DNA from 3 places in the Sporosarcina sp. P1 genome. Region 3 is predicted to be linked to each of the others. Evidence: riboswitches for the same ligand, from Rfam matches in the RefSeq annotation. Region 3 holds a riboswitch; each other region holds the start of a gene.

Region 1 (8,215 bases), on a different contig from region 3:
GCGGCGTGACGGATGAGGTATTGGTATTCAGCACGCCTTCATTTCTTGGGGATTCTGATGAAGCTTTCGCCTTTTCAATACCTTCCCGTACAGAAGGTTTACGTTTTCTCTGTAGGGAATCATTTGTAGGGGGGAATTCCACATTTAATTACCCACTGAGTTCGCGATTTGAAGAGATGGATGCTGTAGTTGTTTTCGATAATGTTCTCGTCCCGTGGGAGCGTGTATTCTTTCATCACAATAAGGAAGTAGCTTCAGAATTTTTTTCAATGAGTTCATTCCATCCGTTCGCCACACATCAAGTCATTACGAGACAGATCGTCAAAACAGAGTTCATGCTGAATTTAGCAGAGCAACTCGTCCAAATGATTAATGTAGCCGAATATCTCCATATTCAAGAAAAACTATCTGAGATAATTATTGGACTCGAAACAATGAAAGCATTACGAGATAAATCTGAGGCCGATGCATCACTCGATCAATGGGGAAATATGTGTCCAAGTGCAATACCACTTCAAGTAGCTAGCAATATTTTTCCGAAAGTCTACCCGCGTTTCAGTGAGATCATTCAGCTAATCGGAGCGAGTGGGATGATTGCGTTACCTACCGATAAAGATTTCCAATCTCCTATTCAACTTGATCTCGAAAAGTACCTACAAGGTGCTACGAAAACCGCGTTGGAACGTGTGCAACTATTTCGGTTAGCTTGGGATTTGACAATGAGTTCGTTCGGCACAAGACAAACACAATATGAGCGGTATTTCTTCGGGGATCCGGTACGCTTATCAGGTCATCTATACCGATCCTATCCGAAAGACGCAGGTCAGGAAATGATACGCCGTTTACTTTCCTATTAAATGAAAAGTCAGTAATTCGCCGAAATTATTGCGACTCATTATATTATTCACATGCTACACTCTGTATATGGAGTTGATGATTATGGTGCTATCTGTAAATCGTATTGAGCTCTTCCAAGAAGCAATCCAGTTTATCCATAGTTGTTATAATGAACTAGGAATTTCTCAAGAGGAACAACTCATGCGCGTCAAAGAAATTGAAGAAGAGATTATCCAAACGGGAACGTACACTCATACACAATCCGAACTGACACATGGCGCGAAAATGGCTTGGCGAAACAGTAATCACTGTATCGGACGATTATTGTGGGAAACGTTGGAAGTATTTGATGAACGACAAGTCACTACTGCTGAAGATGCATTTGAAAAATTGAAGCATCATGTGGATTATGCAACGAATGATGGAGATATTTGTTCAACGATTACCGTCTTCGCCCCTCGGGTACAAGACAAAGACCCTCTGAGGATCTGGAATCATCAATTAGTTCGTTATGCTGGATACGAGGATGGAGCTACAATCATTGGCGACTCTGCATCCATTGAGATGACCAAGTTGTGTGAACGTCTGGGATGGCGAGGGAACAAAACACCTTTTGATGTATTACCACTTGTCATTCAAGAGTTTGGGAAATCTCCACGACTCTTTGAACTACCGAAATCATCAGTAAAGGAAGTACCTATCAGTCATCCCGAAATTAAAGGAATTTCCGAGTTAAATACAAAATGGTATGCCGTTCCGATCATTTCCAATATGCGTCTTGATATCGGTGGAATTGAATATCCTATGGCACCATTTAACGGCTGGTATATGGGCACAGAAATTGGAGCACGTAATCTTGCAGATGCGGATCGTTATAATCTTTTGCCGTCTGTCGCCAAACTGATGGGGCTAAACACAAAATCCAATCGTTCTCTTTGGATAGACAAAGCACTTGTGGAGTTGAATATAGCTGTTCTACATTCCTACGAGAAGGAAGGTGTCACACTTGTTGATCATCATACCGCAGCGAAGCAATTCAAATCGTTCGAAAAGAAAGAGCGGAGTGTTGGAAGAAGAGTGACAGGTAACTGGGTATGGCTCATCCCACCACTGTCACCTGCTGCCACGCATGTTTATCACAAGCGGTTTGCCAATGACATTATGACACCCAATTTCTTTTATCAGAAAGATCCCGAATAAACCAACGCCCCTGTGCCATGTTATATGGTATAGGGGCGTTTTTTTAGTGAACAGGTATTTCTTGAAAATCAATGCGAATAAATTTACCTGTTTCAGTTGAATAGGTGACAGTCACTATCACACCGAATTCCCGTTCTTCCTCTTTTAGCCAAAGTTGAAATTTTTCCAGGTTTGTAACTTTTTTTGAGTCGGTTGCGATATGCAAGTAATCCTTGATATCTGCATGAGGATATTTAAGCATCGTTTGCTTGATCGCAAGCCTTGACCATTTGGCGTATGCCGGTACTTCAACTTTACTATGTGCAGCAGCTGGCGCATCACTAGTACCCCACCCACTTGTCCATAATACTCCAAGTGCCAAACCTACTTTCGCTAAGATGGCGCACACCTCCTTTGGAAATAGCATGCGCTGTTTCTACCCATTCGATTCTAAATAAAAAACATCCAACTATGTTAGTCGGACGTTTATTGTGTATTACTTTGTAATCATCTGTTCTTCCTGCACACCAGGCCACATCTGTTTCGTATACGCCATGTCCCAGAACATATACTCATAACGAGTCGTATTAAGGAAAATCTCTTCTAGCCTCGCTAGTTCCGATTCAGGTTTACCTTCTGCAGTTTCATCCATTAATTCTAAGCACCAAGTAGCCAACTCACCAAAGTCCTCCGATGAATACATGCGAATCCAGTCACCATACAATGGATGATCCAACGCTCCTGGTAACGCAGCAAGCTCTTTGCCTATCTCCCAGTAACTCCACGCACAAGGCAATAATGCAGCGACTACTTCTGCTAAAGAACCGTTTTGACTAACATGTAGCATATAGTGCGTATACGCTAGGACAATTGGAGACGGCTTGGCATTCTCGAGCTCTTCTTCGGTAATGCCAAAGCGCGCCGCATATTTACGATGAAGCTCCATTTCTGTGTTTAATGTGCCGTTAAGCAACGCAGCGAATTTCCCCATCATCTCTACATCGGTCGCTTTCATAGTGCCTACAGCAAACACTTTCGCATAATCAATTAAGTATAAATAGTCTTGCACCATATAAAATCGAAAATTATCCGGATCCAACGTCCCATTTCCAATTTCTTGGACAAACGGATGACTATGATTCTGTCTCCAAATCGGTAATGTTTTCTCTAATAAACGCTCAGTGAACTTCATGTATACTCTCCCCTTTTTTCTTAATAAATGAAAAAACCACTTCTTGACCAGAAGTGGCGGAGAGACGTCACAAAGCACTTAACTAAGCTACGTAACATCTGCACCACTTCCTTACGCCGGTATGAACCGGATCAAGTTAAAGGGTTAAAGCAATATGCTTCTCTCAGCTCAACAGAGCACCCCTAGCGGTAACAACTATTTCATTTGTGTATCCATTGTAGTCATATCTTGTCGGAAAGGTCAAACGAATTGAGAGTACTTGTTGCACTACATACAACACTTCCATTGGCAACAGATCTTAAATAGATCTTTTCCAATCGACTACATCTATTTCGGCAGATTTCATGTAGTGTCCATTCGTTATTCTAAATGTTCGTTTAGCTTCTTCTGAACATCTTCTTCTATTTTTTTCACGCGCTCTTCTTTTAGTTTACGTCGTGGTTTAGGATGAAACCACTCAACTTCGCCATTAATAAATGTGCCTTTAAATTCTTCGCCTTGAATCTTCAATTTAAATAACTGAAGTGGCCGAGTTTGATTATTGCTAATCGAACGTTCGATCTCAATATCATCCGCTTCATTTCTAATCCCTTGCTCGGATAACAGTTCCAAAACTTTATCCTCTATGGCATTTACTTCTTCTTCACCAACGTCTTGCTTAGGGTGTGGATTAAGCCATTGGATTTTACCATCATGATAGTCTGCTTTGTAATTGCGACCTTCTATGATGAGCTTAAACTGAATTCGCTCGTACTGCCTGTCTTCAAAAACTTTTTCCACTTCAAAGTCATCTACCACAGGAAACACCTCCAAAAATAGTATCCATTCTTTTTTTATTAAATAGCTCATCTTACTTCATCAACAATACTAATTCAAGCAACCTAGCCCATAGTTTAATTTCCCATTATTTTTGCTACTTATAAATTCCTTATCATACTGAAATTTAAATTCAAATATATCTCAGCAATAGTTTGTTGTCAAATCAATTCATGTTCTGACATATTTTATGGAATTCGGAAATACGGTTAAAAAATTGGTGATCACAGTCATCTTACATGTCGTCTACTCAATTACTCCTTTGTTCCTTGCAAAGAATGCCAAATATACATTTGTATAACGATCTATTGTAGCCTCTGTTAATCCACTCGAGTGTTGGAGCCAATACACCCAAAAACTCCTATAATTTGCTTAGTTTGACGGAGAGGCCAAAGCCCATAAAATGCCGCAGCTCGTATGTATAATAATACCCTAATTTCTGTGTTTCAATCATCGGAAATGACACTCTACCTATTTCGCTTGTCTGGTACCTTAGTTGTTCGAACACACTCCAATCTGCGAACTTCAAATCATATTGAATTATAAAATCTTCTTCAATACTATTCATACATAGTAATTTGTATAGTACTAACAAAATTCTTAGAAAAAGCCCGACAACTCTTTTGAATTGTCGGGCTGTCTTTAGTACTTCCTTAAAAAACTTGGTTTCGGTTGATTCCATTCATCGCTAATCACGTGGTGGCAGACTGAAATAATCCGTTCTATAACTTGTGTATAGTTTGCCAATATGCGAATAGTGAAGCCCGGAACAGTAAGCTTGGATAATCCAAATGCAAATTCTCCAGTCTCATGTTGAATCGTTTCATATAATCGATCCAATAGCGCATCACTCGTTTTTTCTCCAACGACAATTAACGAACCTAAATGTGTATATCCTTCCATAAATCCTAACTCATTCATGTCTTGGGATGCTGGATGAAGTTTAATATGATCAAAGACAACAAGTTGACCTTCCATATAAATCTCCGTTTTCAAACGGAGCATGTCGTAGCTGAATTTTCTTCCTTCCGGTGACCAACCTGGAGTCAATATATCAGAATACAGAAAAGTTGCTCCCTTTTCCATATACACACTATTTTTCTGATAACAACTGGCATCTTCGTATGCAATCAGTGCATCGGGTAAGTACTCTAAATAACTGTCTTTTTTCAGATGAAAGACGGTCTCTTGGTATACTTGCTTGGTCGGCGTTTTATATACTTTCGTCGCTGACTGAGTCGTCAACGTTAGCATTGCCTGTTCACCCAGTGTGACTTTCATTTGATACCGATCACCATCTAAATAACCACCGCCAGGATTCAATAAGTAATAGCATGGATAACTATTCTTATTGAAATAGACGGGACGCATTACTTTAAATGCGCCTTGAAAGTAGACACTTTTCGCCACGGAGCGGCCTAGCCGATTTTCCATGACGAGGTCAAGAACACCTGTCCATTCAGACATCTTGTCCTAGTCCTTTTAACAACGCATGCTTCCTGACCCACTCTACTACTTCATCTAGTCCCTGATCATCTTTTAAATTAGTAAAAAAGAACGGTTTATTCCCTCTAAATATTTTCGTGTCAGATTCCATTACCTCAAGTCTTGCCCCGACATATGGTGCCAAATCTGTTTTGTTAATAATAAACAAATCAGATTTAATCATTCCTTGTCCACCTTTACGTGGGATTTTTTCACCTTGCGCCACGTCAATTATATAAATGGAAAAGTCTACGAGTTCCGGACTAAACGTAGCTGCTAGGTTATCGCCGCCACTCTCTACAAAAATCAACTCGACGTCGGGATGCTTTTCCTTCAGTTCATTAATTGCTGCGAAGTTCATCGAGGCATCTTCACGAATCGCCGTATGTGGGCAGCCTCCTGTTTCCACACCTACAATACGGTCTTCAGGAAGAATACCGTTCGCTACTAAAAATTTAGCATCTTCTTTCGTATATATATCATTAGTAATGACTGCCATACTCACTTCGCCATCTAAAGCGCGTGTGAGTTTTTCGACAAGCATTGTTTTTCCTGCACCAACTGGTCCACCGACACCTATTTTAATTGGTCCCATTCTAAGCACATCCTTATCATCAATTTCATTCTGTTCATTATGAACTAAAAATACGTATTCCAACACGTTCGTGTTGCATTTGTGAAAGCTCGAGTCCTGGTGATACAATACCAAACTCTTCTTGATCTAACTTCATTATTTTGTCTGTTGTTTGCTGAAGTTGTTGTTGAAAAGTATAAATAATTTTCTGTCCTGCAGTTTGTCCAAGCGGGATAGCCCGTACAGCGTTTTGCACGAGACTAACAACCGTCGAGTATAAATAATATAAAATCGTTGTATTCTTTTCTACTTGTAAGTGATGTCCAATCATCGTAAAAACAATAGCGGGATGGCCAAAAGCTTGTTTATCACGAATTTTCTGCGTGTAGGTAGATAATACCGGTATTTTGTAAATGGATTCTGCAATATCTAACATCCTATCGCCCATACGCTGTGTACCATCGCGGGATTCGCGGGCAAGATTCTGCACAGTCAATATGCGATCCAGTTCCCAAATCTTATCAAGTTCATTCATATCCAATGCATCATAAGCGAGTCTAACAGCTAAGCCGTCTGCATATGCAAGCTGTTCATGCACATAGACATTTAACCACTCAGAAAATGTATTAGCATCGATAACCTTGTCGTTCTGGATATAAGTTTCTAGCCCGAATGATTGACTAAAAGAGCCTATGGGAAAACTAGAATCGCATAGCTGTAACAAGGATAATGCATGGTTAGTCATGGCTATGCCCAATATGACGGAAAGCCTTTGCAACTTTTCGCTCTTCTCTCTTGAATGGAATATCCATTTCTCGCAGCAAATCTTCAACTAAATAATCATATTGCACGAGCATATCTTCATCCTCAAATTGCGCAGGTAAATGACGATTTCCAAGTTGATGAGCAATCGTTCCCATTTCAAGCATCGTCCGCGGGCTAATAATAATTAAATCATCAGAAAGGACATCAATCAAAATAATATTCTTATCATCCATAAACAGAATGTCTCCCGCTTCCAAATCACGCGGGCTATTTAATCGAATACCAATTTCACGTCCATGATCGGTTTCTACGCGTTGAATTCTCTTCATTAAATGTGCACTTTCTAAGTACACTTTCTCTTTATGACGACTTTCATACTCACTTGGATCTAAATCCCTGACGTTCATTAAGACTTCTTCTATAATCATTTTCTTCACCTCAGAATAGGAAATAGCGTTGCCCCATTGGCACTTCGTCAACTGGGTCGCATGTTATATGCTTTCCATCGATTTTTACTTCATACGTTTGTGGATCTACTTCAATATGTGGCGTAGCTGTATTTAACTTCATATCTTTTTTTGTAAGACTCCGTATATTACGGACAGGGAGTACCACTTTTTCAAGTCCAAGCTTCTCTTTGATTCCTTGATCATATGCGATCTGCGAAACAAATGTAATGGAACTTTGCGACAGTGCTTTCCCGAGCGTGGCATACATCGGGCGATAAATCATTGGTTGCGGTGTAGGAATCGTTGCATTCGCATCGCCCATTAAGCTAAAGACCGCCATTCCACTTTTCAAGATCATCTCCGGTTTGACTCCAAAGAACTTCGGATCCCACAAGACAAGGTCCGCTATTTTCCCAATTTCAATTGAACCGATATACTCCGATACGCCATGAGCAATAGCAGGATTGATCGTATATTTAGCGACATAGCGTTTTACCCGATTATTATCCGAATACTCACTGTCACCTTCCATGACCCCAAGTTGCTTTTTCATTTTATGAGCTACTTGCCATGTACGAAGTGCAACTTCACCGATACGGCCCATCGCCTGAGAATCGGAGCTTGTCATACTAAAGACACCCAAGTCTTGTAAAACATCTTCCGCAGCAATCGTTTCGTTACGGATGCGTGAATCCGCAAATGCGATATCTTCTGGCACAGATGGATTTAAGTTATGGGCAACCATGACCATATCCAAATGCTCATCAATCGTATTAATCGTATACGGCAATGTCGGATTGGTAGAAGCCGGCAACACATTCATCATACCTGCAGATTTAATTAAATCGGGAGCATGTCCGCCTCCTGCACCTTCCGTATGGTACATATGGATACCACGACCATCAATCGCTTTAATCG
Region 2 (8,215 bases), on a different contig from region 3:
CATCTAGGGGTAGTGGGAATTACAGGAATATATGATACCAAAGTATTGCCGTTGAAAGTCTCGCATCTAAACGGGCTCAGTAAAGTGTCAGATAGTATCCAAGCGATTGATTACGCCATCAAGAAACAAGTCGACGTGATCAACATGAGTTACGGAAGTAGCCAAGCTTCCCAATTGGAGGAAAAAGCGATACAGCGTGCAGTGGAATCGGGTATTACGGTCGTTGCGTCTGCAGGAAACGATGCAATGGAGGGAAATTCCATCATGTTTCCTGCATCCTACGCTTCTGTAATTTCAGTGGGGGCAATAGAAAGAGATAATCAGCGCGCTTACTTTTCAAACTATAACTCTCACGTTAGCTTAGTTGCTCCAGGTGCGGCAATCTATACAACAACAATTAATAATAGCTATAAGTCAGTCAGTGGAACTTCTTTTTCAGGACCTATGGTAGCAGGCGCAGCGGCGTTATTGAAATCTATAAAGCCCGAAGCGACGCCCACTGAGATTAGACGGTTACTTGAAACGACCGCGACAGACTTAGGGGCGCCGGGAAAAGACATTCATTTCGGTGCGGGATTAGTTAATATAGAACGACTTAGCAACGCATTGCTGAATGAATTTAAGGGCGATTTTCCTGAACTGCATGTACAACCAAATAAGGTATTCAAAATCAAGTTCACTAGTGCATTGCTACTGGAAGAAGACTATGCTCGACATATTTACATTACCCGTTCGCCAAATAGCACAGAACGTATCGAAAGTTTTACAGCGAAAGTGGATCCTTTAAATAGTAAGCAATTATTCATTACACCAACTACTGAATGGCCACAAGGGGTTCATTATTTACGTGTGGATCAAGGTGCGCAAAATAAGAATGGAGTTGCGATGAAGAAGTCATTTGCTGTGAAGTTTACCGTACTGCCTCACTAATCGCATATCATCAAAAAGGCTATTGCGATTAGTCATGGAGACTCTCGCAATAGCCTTTTGAGTATGTTACTTCGTTAATTTAGAGAACATTTCTCCCGTATTGATATCTAAGATCATCTCATCCACTTCAGGTTTCGTCTTGATCATTTCCATTTCATGTAGCCAGTCCCGTACTTCTTCCCAAGATGTTTCATCCAGCGTGCCAAATGCTTTACCATCTGTATCCATCTTAGGTAATAACACTTGTAAACTTTCCGTTTCGATTGCTTTGTCTAACGGGAAGTTGGCTTGATCTTGGTTGTTCAGCAAGAGGTCGAGTGCTTCTTCGGGCTGTTCTACCATAAATTCATAGCCTTTTTGAGCTGCTCGCCAGAAAGCCTGGATGGCGTCTTGTTCTTTATTCCATGTATCATCACTCGTCAACAACACGATTTCACTATAATTCGGCACGCCATAGTCTACTGGATTAAAGTAGCGCGTTTTGAATCCTTTCGAGTCCATAACAGGCACTTCGTGGTTAATAAATGTTCCTGTCACGGCATCGACGCGTTTTGAAACGAGTGAAGATTCCAATTCAAATCCAACATCGATCATATTCACTTTGTCATAATCGCCACCGTCATTCGTTACCATCGTTTTAATCAGAGATTCGTTCAGTGGAATTCCAGGATAGCCAACTGTTTTGCCTTCAAGATCTTTAGGTGATTGAATCGAGCTTTCTTCCAACATGACTGTGTAATTAAGCGGCTCACGTACGATGGAGGCAATCGCTTTAACCGGAATATTTTCATTTGCTTGCGCTAAAATGACGTCCGGTTGGTAATACAATCCAAGTGTCACTTTACCTGCTGCGGTCAAGTTCATTGGGTCGGTCGGATTGGCAGGGAATTGAATGTCCACTTCCACGTTTTCTTCATTAAAAAATCCTTTTTCTTGCGCAACATATATATAGCTATGTACGGCATTCGGATACCAGTCGAGCATAATGCTGACTTTTTTCTTTTCATTGTTCGGTGTCTCTTCTTGATTGGCAGGGGTTGTATCATTTGTACATCCAGCTAGAAGTAGAAGAAGACACGTGATGCTAAGGAACAGACGTTTTTTCATTGATGATTCCTCCATTGTAAAAAGTATTTTTCTATTACGACAACGAGTAAAAAGAAGATAATGCCTACTGCCGAAAGCAAGACGATCGGTGCGAATACAGCAGCACTATCAAATTGCGTCATCATTCTTCTGCTGAAATATCCAAGTCCTGCCTGCGCGCCTAACCATTCTCCAATGGCCGCACCAATTACGCTAAGTGTGACCGCCACTTTGAGTCCAGAGAAGAAAGATGGCAAAGCGGAAGGTAGGTCTAGCTTATAGAAGATATCTTTGGCGGATGCGCCCATTGTCATCATTAACTCACGTAAGTTCTTATCTGACGAGCGTAAGCCGTCGAATACGCTGACGGTGATCGGGAAAAAAGTGATCAGGACGGTGACTGCGACTTTACTCCAAATGCTGTAGCCGAACCACAAGACAAAAATCGGTGCAAGCGCAATGACCGGAATCGTTTGCGACGCGATCAAAATAGGGTAAAAAGCTTGCTCAATTGGTTTCTTACTATACATCGCAATCGCTAGTGTGGATCCGATGATGATCGAAATCGATAAGCCGATCAAAATAGTTAAAGCAGTCGGAGGTAAGTGATGGATAAACAGCTCCGTTTTCAGCTCCCATAATCTGATCAGAATCGCTGAAGGGGACGGGAAGAGGAAGCTTTTGTCGTAAAGTCGTGCTGCGATTTCCCATATGCCAAGAAGGATTGCAACGAGAAGTATAGACCAACTATACGAAGTCATCTTCTTCATAGCCGCGCCTCCGAACGAAGCTCGTTAATCAGTTGCTCTTTCAGTTCCATCAGTTCCGGTCGTGCCAAGTCCCGCATAGTGCGTGGTCGGCTGAGAGGCACGAAGACTTCGCGAATCGCCTGTACCGGTTTTTCAGCAAGTACAAAGATGCGATCGGATAGGAATAAGGCTTCGTCAATATCATGTGTGATGAAGACAATCGTTTTATCGAGCTTTTGCCATTGATCGATTAGCCACTCTTGCATCGTCAGCCGCGTAATCGCATCTAGTGCGCTAAATGGCTCGTCCAATAATAAAATATTTGAGCCAGTCAGGATTGTGCGCAAAAAAGAAACACGTTGTCGCATCCCGCCTGATAAGTTTCCAGGATAGGCGTTTTCTTCTCCTGCCAGTCCGAAGTCAGCAAGTAACTGGATGATTTCATCGGAAGAAGGTTTACGTTTTTGAAGCTCTACAGGTAATTGAACATTTTCAAGAATCGTCCGCCACGGCATGAGTAAGTCTTGCTGCGGCATATAGCCAACCTTGCCTAACCGCTTCGTTGTCACTTCTCCGTCCAATAAAATCTGTCCACTGTCAGGGTTCTCTAGGCCAGTGATGAGTCGAAATAACGTGCTTTTGCCATAGCCGCTTGGTCCAATGATGCTAACGAATTCGCCTTCCTTCACGTGCCAGTCAACTTGATCGAAAATAACAGTTGGTTTCGAAGCTTTCGTTGCTTGATAATGAAAAGAGACATTAGTAAACTCTAAAACTTTATTCATCATATTCTTACCACTTCTCATTTCTTAAAAAAATTCACACAAAAAAACCACTTCTCTATGCGAAGCGGTTGCATAGTACGGATAAAATCCGTCATATGTCCACTTCCCTCCGCTAGCATTATCTAGAGCAGGTTCAAGGGTTAAGGCGAACGCCTCTCTCAGCAAAAGCACCCCTAGTGTTTATCCATCTCTTATCGTTACATAGTCTGAAAAGATAGTCAAGATAGCGTTTAGAGAAATCGGTATAGGATAGAAGCCTGTAAATAGATGAACCGTCAAATATTACGCTATTGCAATTGTTATGTCGACTCCTTATGATAAAGAGGAGTTTATAGCGTATTTTGGTGTCTTGCTAGTTTGCAAGACTTAAAAAGGAATCAGGTGAAAATCCTGAACGGTCCGGCCACTGTAATTGGAAAGTGACTTCAGACAACCACTGGTATTCGTACTGGGAAGGTTGAAGTTGCGTTGGTATCCAAAAGTCAGGAGACTTACCATAATACGATGCTTACAACCTTCCGGAAAAAGGTGTGTATGTGGTGTTGTATTAGGTATGTCTAAACACGCATCCATCCATCCTAGTCTCTTTCCGGAGGCGGGATTTTTTTATTGAAAAAAATAGGGGGTAGGAGTCGTTGAAGAAAGGTAGTCGAGTAAGCAAGACGTTTTCTGTGTTAGTAAGCTTGTGGTTGATGTTGTCGTTTGTAACTCCGACAGTACAAGCCGTGGATACAGGAGTAGAGAAAACAGAAGGAACAGTTGAAGAGCTGGCAAATGTAAACACTACTGCGAATCATACTCCGGCTATACCAGAAGTTATTCGTACGGTAGACGAGATGCTAGCGGATACGTTACGTTTTTATGAAGTAGAGAGATATAATAAGGATAATTTCAGATGGGGTATGCCGGGAATTAGTTGGACGGAACTGGTTGGATTGGGCGCATCTAGTTCGCAATTAATTGATGGTACAGCACGATTACCAGAGTGGATTACTAAAGATCCAGAATTAAATAGTGACGAGTCAGATACAGACCATATCCGTTATATCTTTGGTTTGCTGGCAGTAGGGAAGGATCCAACTACTGCGTGGGAAACGAATCGTAATCTGTATGCAGAGTTAGCGGCACAACAAAAAGCAGATGGATCAATTGGTCCTATAAATAAACACGCCTGGGCGATGCTCGCTTTAGATACAGGTATGAAGCGTGGGCAGGACGTAGGAACATGGAATGCTGAAGCGAAAGAAAAAGCGTTACAACATTTGTTAAAGCAAGAAAAGGAAAAGGGTGGATTTTCTCTTTCATTAAACGTACAAGACAAAGCTGATCCCGATATGACAGCGATGGTCTTATTGGCACTAGCAAATTATCAAGATGATAGTGCGGTGAATACAGCCATTGAACGAGCAAAACACGTCTTACGCGAACAACAACTGGATACAGCTGGCTGGGGCGCTTGGGGAGAAAACTCCAACAGTATTGCGACTGTCATTTCAGGACTGGTTGCTTCAGGAGAAGACGTTACATCTATCGAATGGCAAAAAGATGGGAAATCACCTGTAGATGCATTAAGCAAATTCCAAATGAAAAATGGAGCATTTGCATTCACTTTACCAGCCGATCAATGGGTCAATACGATAGCTGTCGAACAATCTTTAATTGCACTACAAGAAATTAAAACGGGTAAATCTGTCTGGCAACAATTTTCTGAAGAAGAAACTATAGAGCCACCAGTACATCCAACGAATATTACATTTTCCGTAGAAACACGAACAATGAATATGGGGGATATTATTAGCCCAAAACAGTTGGAAATTGAGTCGGGGGATACGGCGTTCACGGTACTACAACGTGAAGTAGAAAGTGGCTCAATACCATTCAAATTTACTGGTGTAGGTCCAACCCTATACGTGAAAAGCATTAATAATGTAGCGGAATTTGATGGCGGTCCGCTAAGTGGCTGGATGTATTCAGTCAATGGTGAGTTCCCGCAGTATAGTGCTGGAATTTATGAATTAAAGAAAGATGATATTTTACGTTGGCAGTATACAACGAACTTGGGAGCAGATCTAGGAGATAACTGGAATCCTACACCGAACCCTGATCCAAAACCTGAACTCTCGGTCAAAACACCTGAAAATGTAAAAGCGACAGTTACAGATAGGAAGCTTCAAATTCAAGTGAAAGATGAAAAGACTGGAGAACTGCACCCGGCAAAAGTAGAAAAAACAGAAGTGGTTGACGGAAAGATGATCGTTCAAATCGGGGAAGCGGGTAAAGTGCTGGATGCAGTTGAAGGTCTCGAACTGTCTTCAGAAATACTGCAAGTTGTAGTGATCGAAAATGATCAACCCTATACGTATTTCGATTCTGAAAATGAAGTTCAAACGATGAAAGAGTGGACTATCACGTTTTCAGATACATTACAACATGATGCTGCGAACTTAGAAAAAGTAGTCGTGAGAAATGCAATGGGTGAAATGGTTACGGTTTCTACAACACTCGGAGAAGATGGGAAATCAGTAAAAATCAAGCCGATTGCTAGATATACTAAAGGCGAACTCTATTATTTAACGATTACCGAAGTGAAATCAGCAAACGATAAAGTAATCAAAGAACCGATTCGCAAAGTATTTATAATCGAATAAAAAATTGAAGACTATCATACAAGTCAGTACCATATGGCTTGTATGGTAGTCTTTTGTGTAATATCTTGCATTTATCTATAAATCTATGTAATATAATGACTAGAAGACCGAAACGGTATTCCGGTCATTTCTGAAGGAAGTGTCATAATGGATCGTAGAGAAGAAATTATATTGGCGGCTGAAAAATCGTTTACGATGTTTGGATATAAAGCGACGACGATGGATCAAGTAGCGAAGATTGCGAATGTGGGGAAAGGTACAATCTATACATTTTTCTCGAATAAAGAAGAGTTATTTCATTCAATTGTCTGGAAAATGGTTGAAGAAATGAAAAACGTCTCCGAACAGACAGCTAAAGAAGGCGCGTCATTTCAAGAGAATGCCCATGCGCGTATTATGCAATTGTTGAAATTTCGCGAGACCCATCAGTTATTTATTAAATTGATCGAAGAAGAGAAAGAGTTACGAACACCTGCTGTAGGAGACGTGTTAACGTCTATAGAGAAGGAAATATTAAAATTCATTGCAAGAAAGATTGATCGCGGTGTCGCAAAAGGTGAATTAAAGCCATGTGACAGCGAGCTAATTGCATATCTTTTATTCAAAACGTATTTAGCACTAGTTAACGATTGGTCAAAGACGCATCATGAACAACTGACGGAAAAGCAAATCACGGACGTGTTGAACGATACGATCTTTTCCAGTTTGTTAGTGTAACGTGCGAATGACAGAATATAGAGTGAGGGTTTATATTACATGAATAAAATTTGGTTTATAGTTAGACGCGATCTTCGGAATATCTTCAAGAATAAAGCAGCACTCATTGTCATTGCGGCGATTGCATTTCTGCCTTCTCTATATGCTTGGATGAACATCCTTGCTTCATGGGATCCGTATTCCAATACGAAAGGCGTAGAAGTCGCGGTCGTCAGTGAAGACGTAGGTGCGAAAATAGAGGATAAGGAATTCAATGTCGGAGATGAAGTCATCGTCTCGCTGACCAAGAACGATGATCTCGGCTGGCAGTTTGTAACGAAAGAGGAAGCGTTAAAAGGCGTGAAACATGGTGATTACTATGCTGCGATCATCATTCCAAAAGACTTCTCAGAGAATTTAAGCAGTGTCATCACCGACGATATTAAGAAACCCACATTAGATTATTATATCAATGAAAAAATCAATGCAATTTCCCCGAAAGTAGCGGGCAAAGGTGCGTCTGCTATTGTAGAAAATATCGATAAAACATTCGTTGAACAAGCGAATGAAGCAGTCATCAAGGTATTCAATAATCTCGGAGTAGAACTTGAAGGAAATCGTGTGAATATCGAAAAGCTACGTGATTTAATTTATCAATTGGAATTTGACATTCCTGAAATCTATTCAAAGTTAGAACTGATGGATAAAGGCTTGAATTACGCAGACTCTTCTATTGATCGTGTAGATGTTGTGCTTGACGACGTCAATGCCGTGCATGCCAATGCGAAAAAGTTGAACGCACGCTTGGTCAGTAAGTTGCAGGAAAATGAAAAGACCGTAGATAACACATTGCGCGTCATCACATCTAACTTGGAGAGCGCACAGACGGCATTCCGCAAAGTACCTAATTTGACGAGCGAGTTATCAGGCAAAGGTGAAGACATCGATCGTCTTGTCGATTCGCTACGTGATAAGCAAGGCAAACTGGAAGATACGAATGCTCGGTTAGATGATATTTACGATTTTTTAAAGAAACAGGATCAGAATCTAAAAGACTCAACAAATATTAAAGATTTACAGAGTGCCTTGAACAATAGCGCCACAGATTTAAACCGTCTGAAAACGAATTTGGAAACCATCATTTCTGATTTGCAGAGCGGTAACAATCCGGCTACTGATTTAATTACGCAAACACAGGCGTTGTCGGGTAAACTCACTGAAGATATGGATAAAATCAAAGATCATTACGAAAATGTATTATCACCGCAAACTGAAAAGCTCCTGAAGCAGTTGAATGAGCTTTCTGTGAATATCACGGGCT
Region 3 (8,215 bases):
ATTTATTGTTTTAATTTTAACGGTTTCACCTTTTTTAAATTGAAGAACCGGACCTAATAGATCACCGTTATATCCTAAAGTTTCTGTAGTCACACCTTCAAATATATTCACCTTACCTTTTTGCGCCTTAACAATATACTCAGTCCCCTCTGTCGTTTCACTAGTTAATAACGGTGGAATATATAATTCATTTTCACCTGTCGAGTCTTCTAAACGCACTACGTCATCATGGCTCATATGCCCGTTACCCATTGCAGAGTCACCCATCATGTGATGATTTCCTTCGTTGCTATTTTGATTCATCATGTGTTGATTGTTCTGTTCATTCGATTGTGCATCGTCACTACATCCACTGATCAGTATCGCACTCAGCAAAAATATACCCATTTGAATTTTTTTACTCATTTTCATATCCCCTTTGTCTAATTATTTCAAAAGTAGTATAGCAAAAATATATGAAAAAACTTTGCACATGAAAAGCTTTTAAGCGGCATCGCCCATATTCATTCATAGTTTTCAGTAGACCTATATTTCTCTTCGCTGATTCTTCTCTTTCGTTTTCATTTGTCTCCCATCTCTTCTATAGTCTTCAATAAACTTCCTAGCCATCTATATTTTAAGTATAGAAAAAGATTATGAAAAAGATGTGCAGATTGGTTTATACATAAGAATTCAGCATACTTCCATGACGTCTTTGTGTCATCATTCTATACTTTGATTTTGTTATAAGACTCACTTTCCCATGATTTAAACCTTAAACCATACAAAAAAGATGCCCGGTGAAGTATTCCCGGACATCATTCGCTACTATTAAAATCTTGATTTGGCTGGTTTCTTCATCGGTGCTTTATTCATCAAATAGGAGATGAATGTATCATCCGTCAGATTCGGATTGGACGAGTTCAGTAAGAGTGCTAGGTTTTTTGCATCGTCAAGTGCTCTGTGGGCATTATGCACTTGAATTCGGTGCGCTCTCAGCAATTGTTGCAGTTTACCGTTTTCAAAGCCGTAATTTTTCCATTTGATTTGTCTGACGGAGCAATACCAGTCCATATCGAGCGTTTCAGGTAATAGCCGGCTGACGAACCCCCTATCAAATGATGCGTTATGTGCTACTATACCGTCTGCTTGATCAAGTATTTTTAGAATTCTATCCATATCAAGCGACTTCCCTCTTACCATCTGATCGGTAATGCCCGTGAGATTCGTAATCGTCGGAGAAATGGAATAGAACGGTTCTTGAAACTCGCAATACTCATCAGCGACCCGAACAATACGGTTATTTTCATACTCTCCCAGCATAACGCCTAACTCGATCACTTCACTCGCCTCGGCACTCATACCTGTCGTCTCCACGTCAATAAACGCTATATGTTTTGTCATGTGAAAACTCCTTTTACACTCTATTTCCATTATATCGAGAATTTAATTATGAACATTTCTATCCTATTAGTATATCAGGATTTCAGTACAATATGTTCAATTTAAACTGCAAGCATTTTATTGAACATGTAGTCATTTCATAAGTTGCCACACAATTCAACGTGCTGTATACTAGGATTGCTTACATGATTGTCCGTCCGGGTGCTTGAGAGAATCAGGCTGAGATAGCAGATGAATCCACTGCTGACCGTTAATCTGATCTGGGTAATGCCAGCGTAGAGAGCGTGATCGATGGAATTATACAGGAATCTCTTTCCTTCCTCGGCCGTCTGCTCTTCAGACGGCTTTTTTGTATGAAAAAATAACAAGGAGTGGAAGAGTTTGAAAAAGTTAAAGTTCACCGATTTATTGATTACCATCATGATTGGCGTTGTGTTTGGCGTGCTGATGAAGTTTTGGGATGATTTATACACTGTCGTCAAACCGATCATGCCTGTCGCGCGTCAACTGCTTTACGGTATGTGGTTCATGGTCGGGCCGTTCGCCTTTTTATTATTACGAAAACCAGGTACTGCACTCATCGCAAGTATTGCAGGGGCTTCCTTATCTGCGTTTGCTGGTCATGGTATTGAAGTATTGATGTATGGACTCGCACAGGGTCTTGCTGCGGAATTATTGTTCGCTGCATTCCGTTATAAACGCTATTCTATTTTAATTGCTGGATTAGCAGGAATCGCGTCATGTCTTGCAAGTTTCGGACTTGATTTGGTTTATGGTTACGCAGCACTCGAAACATGGGCACTCATTGTAAAATACGGATTACGTGCAATCAGCGCATTCATCTTCACGGGTATTTTTGCTGTGCTCATTGTAAGAGCGCTAGAAGCAACAGGTGTGACGTCGCTCATTCGACCTGTTGATAAAAAAGAATATACGATGCTTGATCAGTAAAAGCGGAGGTATGATCCAACTATGAATAACATCAGCGTTACAGATTTACGACTGAAGTTTCCAGGAGAAGATGCTTTGGTCTTTAAAGACTTCTCCTTCTCTGTTCAGTCTGGCGAAAAAGTTCTCATGCTTGGTCCTAGTGGTTGTGGGAAATCCACTTTACTCCAAGTACTGAGCGGCATTATACCAAGCTCCATCGAACTGCCAATGAAAGCAACAGACATTCTGTTACCTGACTCATGGGGGTTCGTTTTCCAAGACCCAGACACACAATTCTGTATGACCTATGTAGATGAAGAACTTGCATTCGTTTTAGAGAATCTTCAAGTTCCGCGTGAAGAAATGGCACTTCTTATTGAAGAAGTGTTAAAGCGTGTGGACTTGCATTTGAAAGATGTCCACACGCCCATCAATGAAATGTCTCAAGGTATGAAACAACGGTTAGCATTGGCTTCTGTTTTATTATTAGAACCTGACGTGCTATTTCTGGATGAACCCTCTGCATTATTGGATCCGGACGGCACGCAACAGATTTGGTCTTCTATTAAAGAGGCAACCGCTGATAAAACTGTGATCATTGTGGAGCATAAAATCAATTTGATTGCTGACTGGGTAGATCGTGTTGTGTTGTTTAATGATCATGGCGTCATAATCGCAGATGGTTCACCAGCATATATTTTTGCAAACTTTCAAGAACAACTGAAACGATATGGTATTTGGTACCCAGGGGTATGGGAAGAATATAAAACATCTGATGCGTTTCAATTAATGATGATAAATCGTCAAGCCGTTTCATCACAAAAGAAAATTCAAATCCAGGACTTTCACGGCCATCGTGGTCAAATGGAGAAGATTTCTGCCAAACATGCGACTGTACAGGCCGGTGACTGGATTACAATTGTTGGCGAAAATGGTTCTGGTAAAAGTACATTACTTTTATCTCTCATGCAATTACTTCGGACTAGCGGTATCTATGAAGTGAACGGTGTACCCATTACGTGGAAAAAGAAGAAACGGCAACTCCCGCAAGGTCTGTCGCTCGTCTTTCAAAATCCCGAACTACAATTTGTGACGAACTCGATTACGGAAGAGTTAACCGTATCTTTACACGGCATGCCAAAAGATGATGCAGACGTATATGCGAAAGAATTGATGTGCTTATTTAACTTACCTGATTCTGTTTCGCGCCATCCTTACCAGCTATCTACGGGTCAAAAGCGTCGTTTGAGTGTCGCAACTGCTCTTACTCCTAGTACAGACATTTTGTTACTGGATGAGCCTACTTTCGGGCAGGATGCACGAAACACCTTCGCCATTCTTGAGAAGCTGGAACAATTGCGCACTGAAGGCATGACAATTTTGATGGTTACGCATGATACAGAAATAGTAGAAAACTTCGCTACTGCTGTTTGGACTGTAGTTGATGGTGTTGTGCATACGGCTAATGGAGTAGGAGGTGCGAAGAGTGTTCAATTGGTTCACACCTAAACGCGAAACCTGGTTATTCCGAGTCAATCCTGCGTTAAAATTTATCGTATTTTTTGCGTTCTTGATTATTACGCTCGTAAATCAAAGTTTATCTTTTGCTATCTCACAAGCTATTTTATATGGAATATTATTTTATGTATTTAGCGGTTATTCGCTGAAGAAACTTTCATTGCTTTCCATTCCGTTAGCTATTTCATTCCTATCCACTGGGTTGACCATGTTGTTGTTCGGTAAGGGTGAAGCGGTGATTTGGCAATGGGGGCTATTCAAGATTTCTGAAGAGAGTATTCAACACGCGCTTTTGCTCGGAAGTAAGTCACTTTCATTCGGCTTCGTTGGCTTTACGTTTATCTTAACTATCCAACCTGTACTATTCTTTTATGCTATGATGCAACAGTTTCGTCTGCCGTCCAAATATGCCTATAGCTTTATTGCAGCTTTTCGTTTAATTCCTGCTGTAACTGAAGAGCTACAAATTCGTAGGAATGCTTTAAAAGTACGAAATATCCAGTTTTCAAAAGGATTTAGAGGTTTCTATGAACGATTGCAGTCCTATACAGTTCCGCTATTTGCCCAAAGTATACGGCGCGCGCAACGCATTGCAGTTGCGATGGAAGCGAAACAGTATCAGATGGGTGCTGCAAGGACATATTATTATCCTACACGGTATACTGGGATAGATATGGTATTTTTACTTGTCATGATATGTAGTTTATCTTCAGCCTTTTTCCTATCAATATATCGATAATTAGCGATATATAATATGTAACCAACTTAAAAGAGAACACAGATCTAATTCAGATCCTGTGTTCTCTATTTTCATTACACACGCTGATGATCTGCTCTCCATGACTTTATAGATTTCTTAATTTCATCTGGTGACAGATCTTCCACTACTGCCCGATTCGCAAGCTCCACGTACTCTTCATCTGAAGCAAATCGTAATGCAATCCATTGTGATTTCGTCAATTGTGCAACTAAACGGTTACCCGTCAACATAAAGTAACGAAGCTGTTCCTCTGTGATGATTAATCGATCTTGCAAAGACAACGCATAAATCCGTGCGAGCATCCCTGGAATAATAGCAAGAACGATGACAGCGAATAATAGCAAAATCTGCATTGAAAAACCATGCTTTACAAATTGATAAATTCCATAGATCGCTGTTATCAAAAGCAATAGAAAGCTTAACGGTAACCAAATGTAATGTTGCAAAGGTGTCACCCGTGTATGATTTTCATACGATTGTTCTTTCATCTCGTCCCCCCCTTACATACCTATAGGGGTATCTTATATGATTTAATATTAGTTGTATACATAATTGCTCTTTCTTAAGATAGTTGTTTCAATTCATCATAATACCATTTGATCTTATTGAACAAGACTCAATAAAATTAGCGACTACTATACACTCTTGCAATAGTTAGAATTATTAGTATTGACAAAACATATATATTTCATTATATTAAACCTACTATATCAATAAGGATTTAAGGAGTTGTTTTCTATTAAACTTTCAACAAAAATCACAGTCGGTCTCGTGTTAGGTATTATTTTCGGGATTATTCTAAATATCTTTCTCCCGCAAGCAGTACCGCAATTGAATGAATACGTACTTTCTCCAATCGGTAAAATTTTCTTGAGCTTAATCCAGTTCGTAGTAGTACCCATTGTGTTTACATCATTAATTGTAGGTTTCTCTAGTATAGATCACTCTGAAAAAGTTGGACGGTTAACAGGGAAGCTATTGTTCCTTTATATCAGCACAAGCATACTCGCGCTTGTCATTGGTTATATCACGGCTTCAGTATTGAAACCCGGGAATATGGTAGATGGCTTAGGGGAAGTGGCAGCAGGAGAGGCAAAGGAAGGACAAGGTATTCTTGAATGGTTGATTTCGATAGTTCCTACCAATCCATTCGAAGCGTTCGCCACAGGGAATTTGTTGCAGATTATCTTCACGGCAATTATTGTTGTCATCGGAATTCGTATGGCTGGCAGTCAAGCAAAACCATTTCTTTCATTTGTAGAAAGCGTGCACACTATCGTAGAAAAGATTACGATGCTTGTTTTGAAATTGTCTCCAATAGGTGTTTTCGCCTTAATCAGTTCTGTAATTGCCACACAAGGTCTTGATATTGTGCAAAAATTATTTGTTTATATTTTAGGATTAATCTTAGCTTTGACACTGATGGCTATCGCTTACTTTGTTATTCTAAGCTTCCTACATGTGTCTCCAAAGCACTTCTGGAAAAGCTTCCAGCCGACATTCGGTATCGCATTCGGTACGGCTAGCTCTAATGCAGCATTGCCGGCCGCCATGGAAAATAGCAAAAAAGAATTTAAAATGAAAGAAGAGATTGCAGGTTTTGCGATACCTTTAGGAACTGCCTTGAAACGTGACGGTGCTTGCATTTTGCAGACATTCAATGCTTTATTCGTTGCTCAGCTATTTGATATCCAGCTGAGTGGCGCACAAATCCTAGCCATCATTGTCAGTGCACTTGTCGTGTCATTTAGTACAGCAGGTGTGCCAGGTGCAGGTATCATTATGATGTCCACTGTACTTGCCGCAGCCAATTTACCTCTTGCGGGTATTGCGCTTGTCGCTGGAGTGGATCGTTTGACTGATGGCTTCCGTACATTGTTGAACGTATTTGGCAACACAGCCAATGCTGTGATACTGGATAAGTGGGAAGGTAATTCTTCAATCACCGATATGAAAATGCAAAGACCAGAACCGGCATATGCCGACAGTAAAAGATCCTAAAAAAACTGCCGTAACATATCTGTAGGATACGCTACGGCAGTTCTGGTTTATATTGTTTATTTAATTATCGTCACAGAGCTATTTACATGTTTGATGACTTTTTGACTTACACTACCCATAACTAACTTCTTAAGTAATCTTAAACCGCGACTGCTTAGGATGAGATGATCGATATCATTCGCATTTACGTGTTTAATGATTTGCTGATGCGGATTCCCACGAAGCATTGTAACTTCCGCTACTATTCCACTATCATTTACTAATTTCAGTGCAGATTGCATCTTCTTCTTTTGATACATAGCAAGACTATGAGGACTTTGTTTTAATAATCGCTCATCTTCTTTATTGAAGTCGATCACATGGATCAATTCCAGTTTAGCTTCAGAAAATTGTTTCACTAACATGATTGCATAATCTGTTGCCCGTAATGCATTATTTGAGCCATCTACCGCCACAGCAATCTTCATGGTAATACCTCCTAAAACTGCTTCCCTCATTTTTTCAATGGGGATCTTCTCTTAGTTTCCGCCACCGATATATCATTCCAATCTCAAGTTGTATACCCTCTTCACGGATCATCTAGTCTAGTAATAAGTATCTGTTCTATCATTACAAAATCATTCTACCAATTACTCAACAAAAATCCAACTGCTTTTCTTATCCAATTAATGTGAAGCAATAATGAACTAACATATTAAAAAAACGTTAACTCATATTATATGAATTAACGTTTTACATCATCTGAAATAAAATTAAGCAAGCAATAGTCGGTTAGCAAGCAATCTCCCGCGAACCGTAATACCTGCCCATGCCGCAAGAAATGCCTTGATGAAACCACCGATTAAAAATGGCACGAAGCCAGCCATCACAGCGGCTGTCCAAGAAAGTTCCGCAATAAATTTTAGCCATACTGTACCAAACGCTAAGGCGACGAACATTCCAATGATATTTGCAATAACTGCATTTGGTAGTTTGAAACTTGTGCGCTCCATATAATACCCCGTAATGAATGCCGTTGGGATAAAGCCGATCAGAAATCCACCAGTGGGTCCAAAAATCACACCTAACCCCGAAGACATGCCTGAAAATACTGGTATCCCTACCGCGCCCATCGCTAAATATACTAGTACAGAGATGGTTCCATAACGTGAACCTAAAATAGTCGCTGCTAAACCGACTGCAAGTGTTTGTCCTGTAATCGGAACTAAAGGTAGTGGAATCGTTAGCTGTGCCATAATACCAATAATGGCAGCGAATAATGCGGTTACAATCATCATTTTTAATCTGTTTCTTGAATCCATCATATGTATGATCCCCTTTGAGTAAACCTTATTCTAACTAATGTTGACATTGATTTTATAGTAAACAAATATATGTGTCAATACTTTTTACAGGTTTGTTTACTCAAAGAGCACATAAAAAATAAGATTGCTATTTAGTTAGTCGTTCAATAGAAGTCGATATCAAACATTTTATTTAAGAAATCTCTATTGAATAGTTATTTTTTAATCCGAATAAAAATAAATTTGTAATCTCTTCTGCCAATTCCTCTGGTTTATGTGTTCCTGTCCAAAGTTTGGTGATTGCCAGATATTCAATCGCGCCAACCATTGCAGCAGCGAC

What was found. A riboswitch is a leader RNA that binds a small molecule or an ion and turns the genes downstream of it on or off. The one in region 3 is predicted to bind thiamine pyrophosphate.
Region 1: linked by a shared signal. The riboswitch ahead of tenA (thiaminase II) and the one ahead of CSV73_RS08390 (ECF transporter S component) in region 3 are both predicted to bind thiamine pyrophosphate.
Region 2: linked by a shared signal. The riboswitch ahead of CSV73_RS09280 (ABC transporter ATP-binding protein) and the one ahead of CSV73_RS08390 (ECF transporter S component) in region 3 are both predicted to bind thiamine pyrophosphate.

Annotation. Positions count from the first base shown of each region.
Region 1 covers NZ_PDYS01000002.1:300,277-308,491, reverse strand. The annotation lists gene hpaB (4-hydroxyphenylacetate 3-monooxygenase, oxygenase component) at 1-857, shown strand, start outside; gene CSV73_RS04430 (nitric oxide synthase oxygenase) at 940-2,037, shown strand; gene CSV73_RS04425 (DUF3889 domain-containing protein) at 2,081-2,443, opposite strand; gene tenA (thiaminase II) at 2,513-3,208, opposite strand; TPP riboswitch at 3,300-3,402, opposite strand; gene CSV73_RS04415 (YheE family protein) at 3,569-4,006, opposite strand; gene CSV73_RS04405 (urease accessory protein UreD) at 4,667-5,491, opposite strand; gene ureG (urease accessory protein UreG) at 5,484-6,104, opposite strand; gene CSV73_RS04395 (urease accessory protein UreF) at 6,142-6,828, opposite strand; gene ureE (urease accessory protein UreE) at 6,821-7,276, opposite strand; gene ureC (urease subunit alpha) at 7,287-8,215, opposite strand, start outside.
Region 2 covers NZ_PDYS01000007.1:134,131-142,345, forward strand. The annotation lists gene CSV73_RS09265 (S8 family peptidase) at 1-930, shown strand, start outside; gene CSV73_RS09270 (ABC transporter substrate-binding protein) at 997-2,037, opposite strand; gene CSV73_RS09275 (ABC transporter permease) at 2,034-2,786, opposite strand; gene CSV73_RS09280 (ABC transporter ATP-binding protein) at 2,783-3,550, opposite strand; TPP riboswitch at 3,638-3,735, opposite strand; cobalamin riboswitch at 3,876-4,063, shown strand; gene CSV73_RS09285 (DUF4430 domain-containing protein) at 4,186-6,198, shown strand; gene CSV73_RS09290 (TetR/AcrR family transcriptional regulator) at 6,346-6,915, shown strand; gene CSV73_RS09295 (YhgE/Pip family protein) at 6,955-8,215, shown strand, end outside.
Region 3 covers NZ_PDYS01000006.1:89,957-98,171, forward strand. The annotation lists gene CSV73_RS08380 (multicopper oxidase family protein) at 1-405, opposite strand, end outside; gene CSV73_RS08385 (exonuclease domain-containing protein) at 811-1,383, opposite strand; TPP riboswitch at 1,571-1,682, shown strand; gene CSV73_RS08390 (ECF transporter S component) at 1,765-2,334, shown strand; gene CSV73_RS08395 (ABC transporter ATP-binding protein) at 2,356-3,822, shown strand; gene CSV73_RS08400 (energy-coupling factor transporter transmembrane component T family protein) at 3,800-4,570, shown strand; gene CSV73_RS08405 (DUF6526 family protein) at 4,645-5,079, opposite strand; gene CSV73_RS08410 (dicarboxylate/amino acid:cation symporter) at 5,321-6,592, shown strand; gene CSV73_RS08415 (universal stress protein) at 6,649-7,059, opposite strand; gene CSV73_RS08420 (biotin transporter BioY) at 7,345-7,896, opposite strand; gene CSV73_RS08425 (TetR/AcrR family transcriptional regulator) at 8,069-8,215, opposite strand, start outside.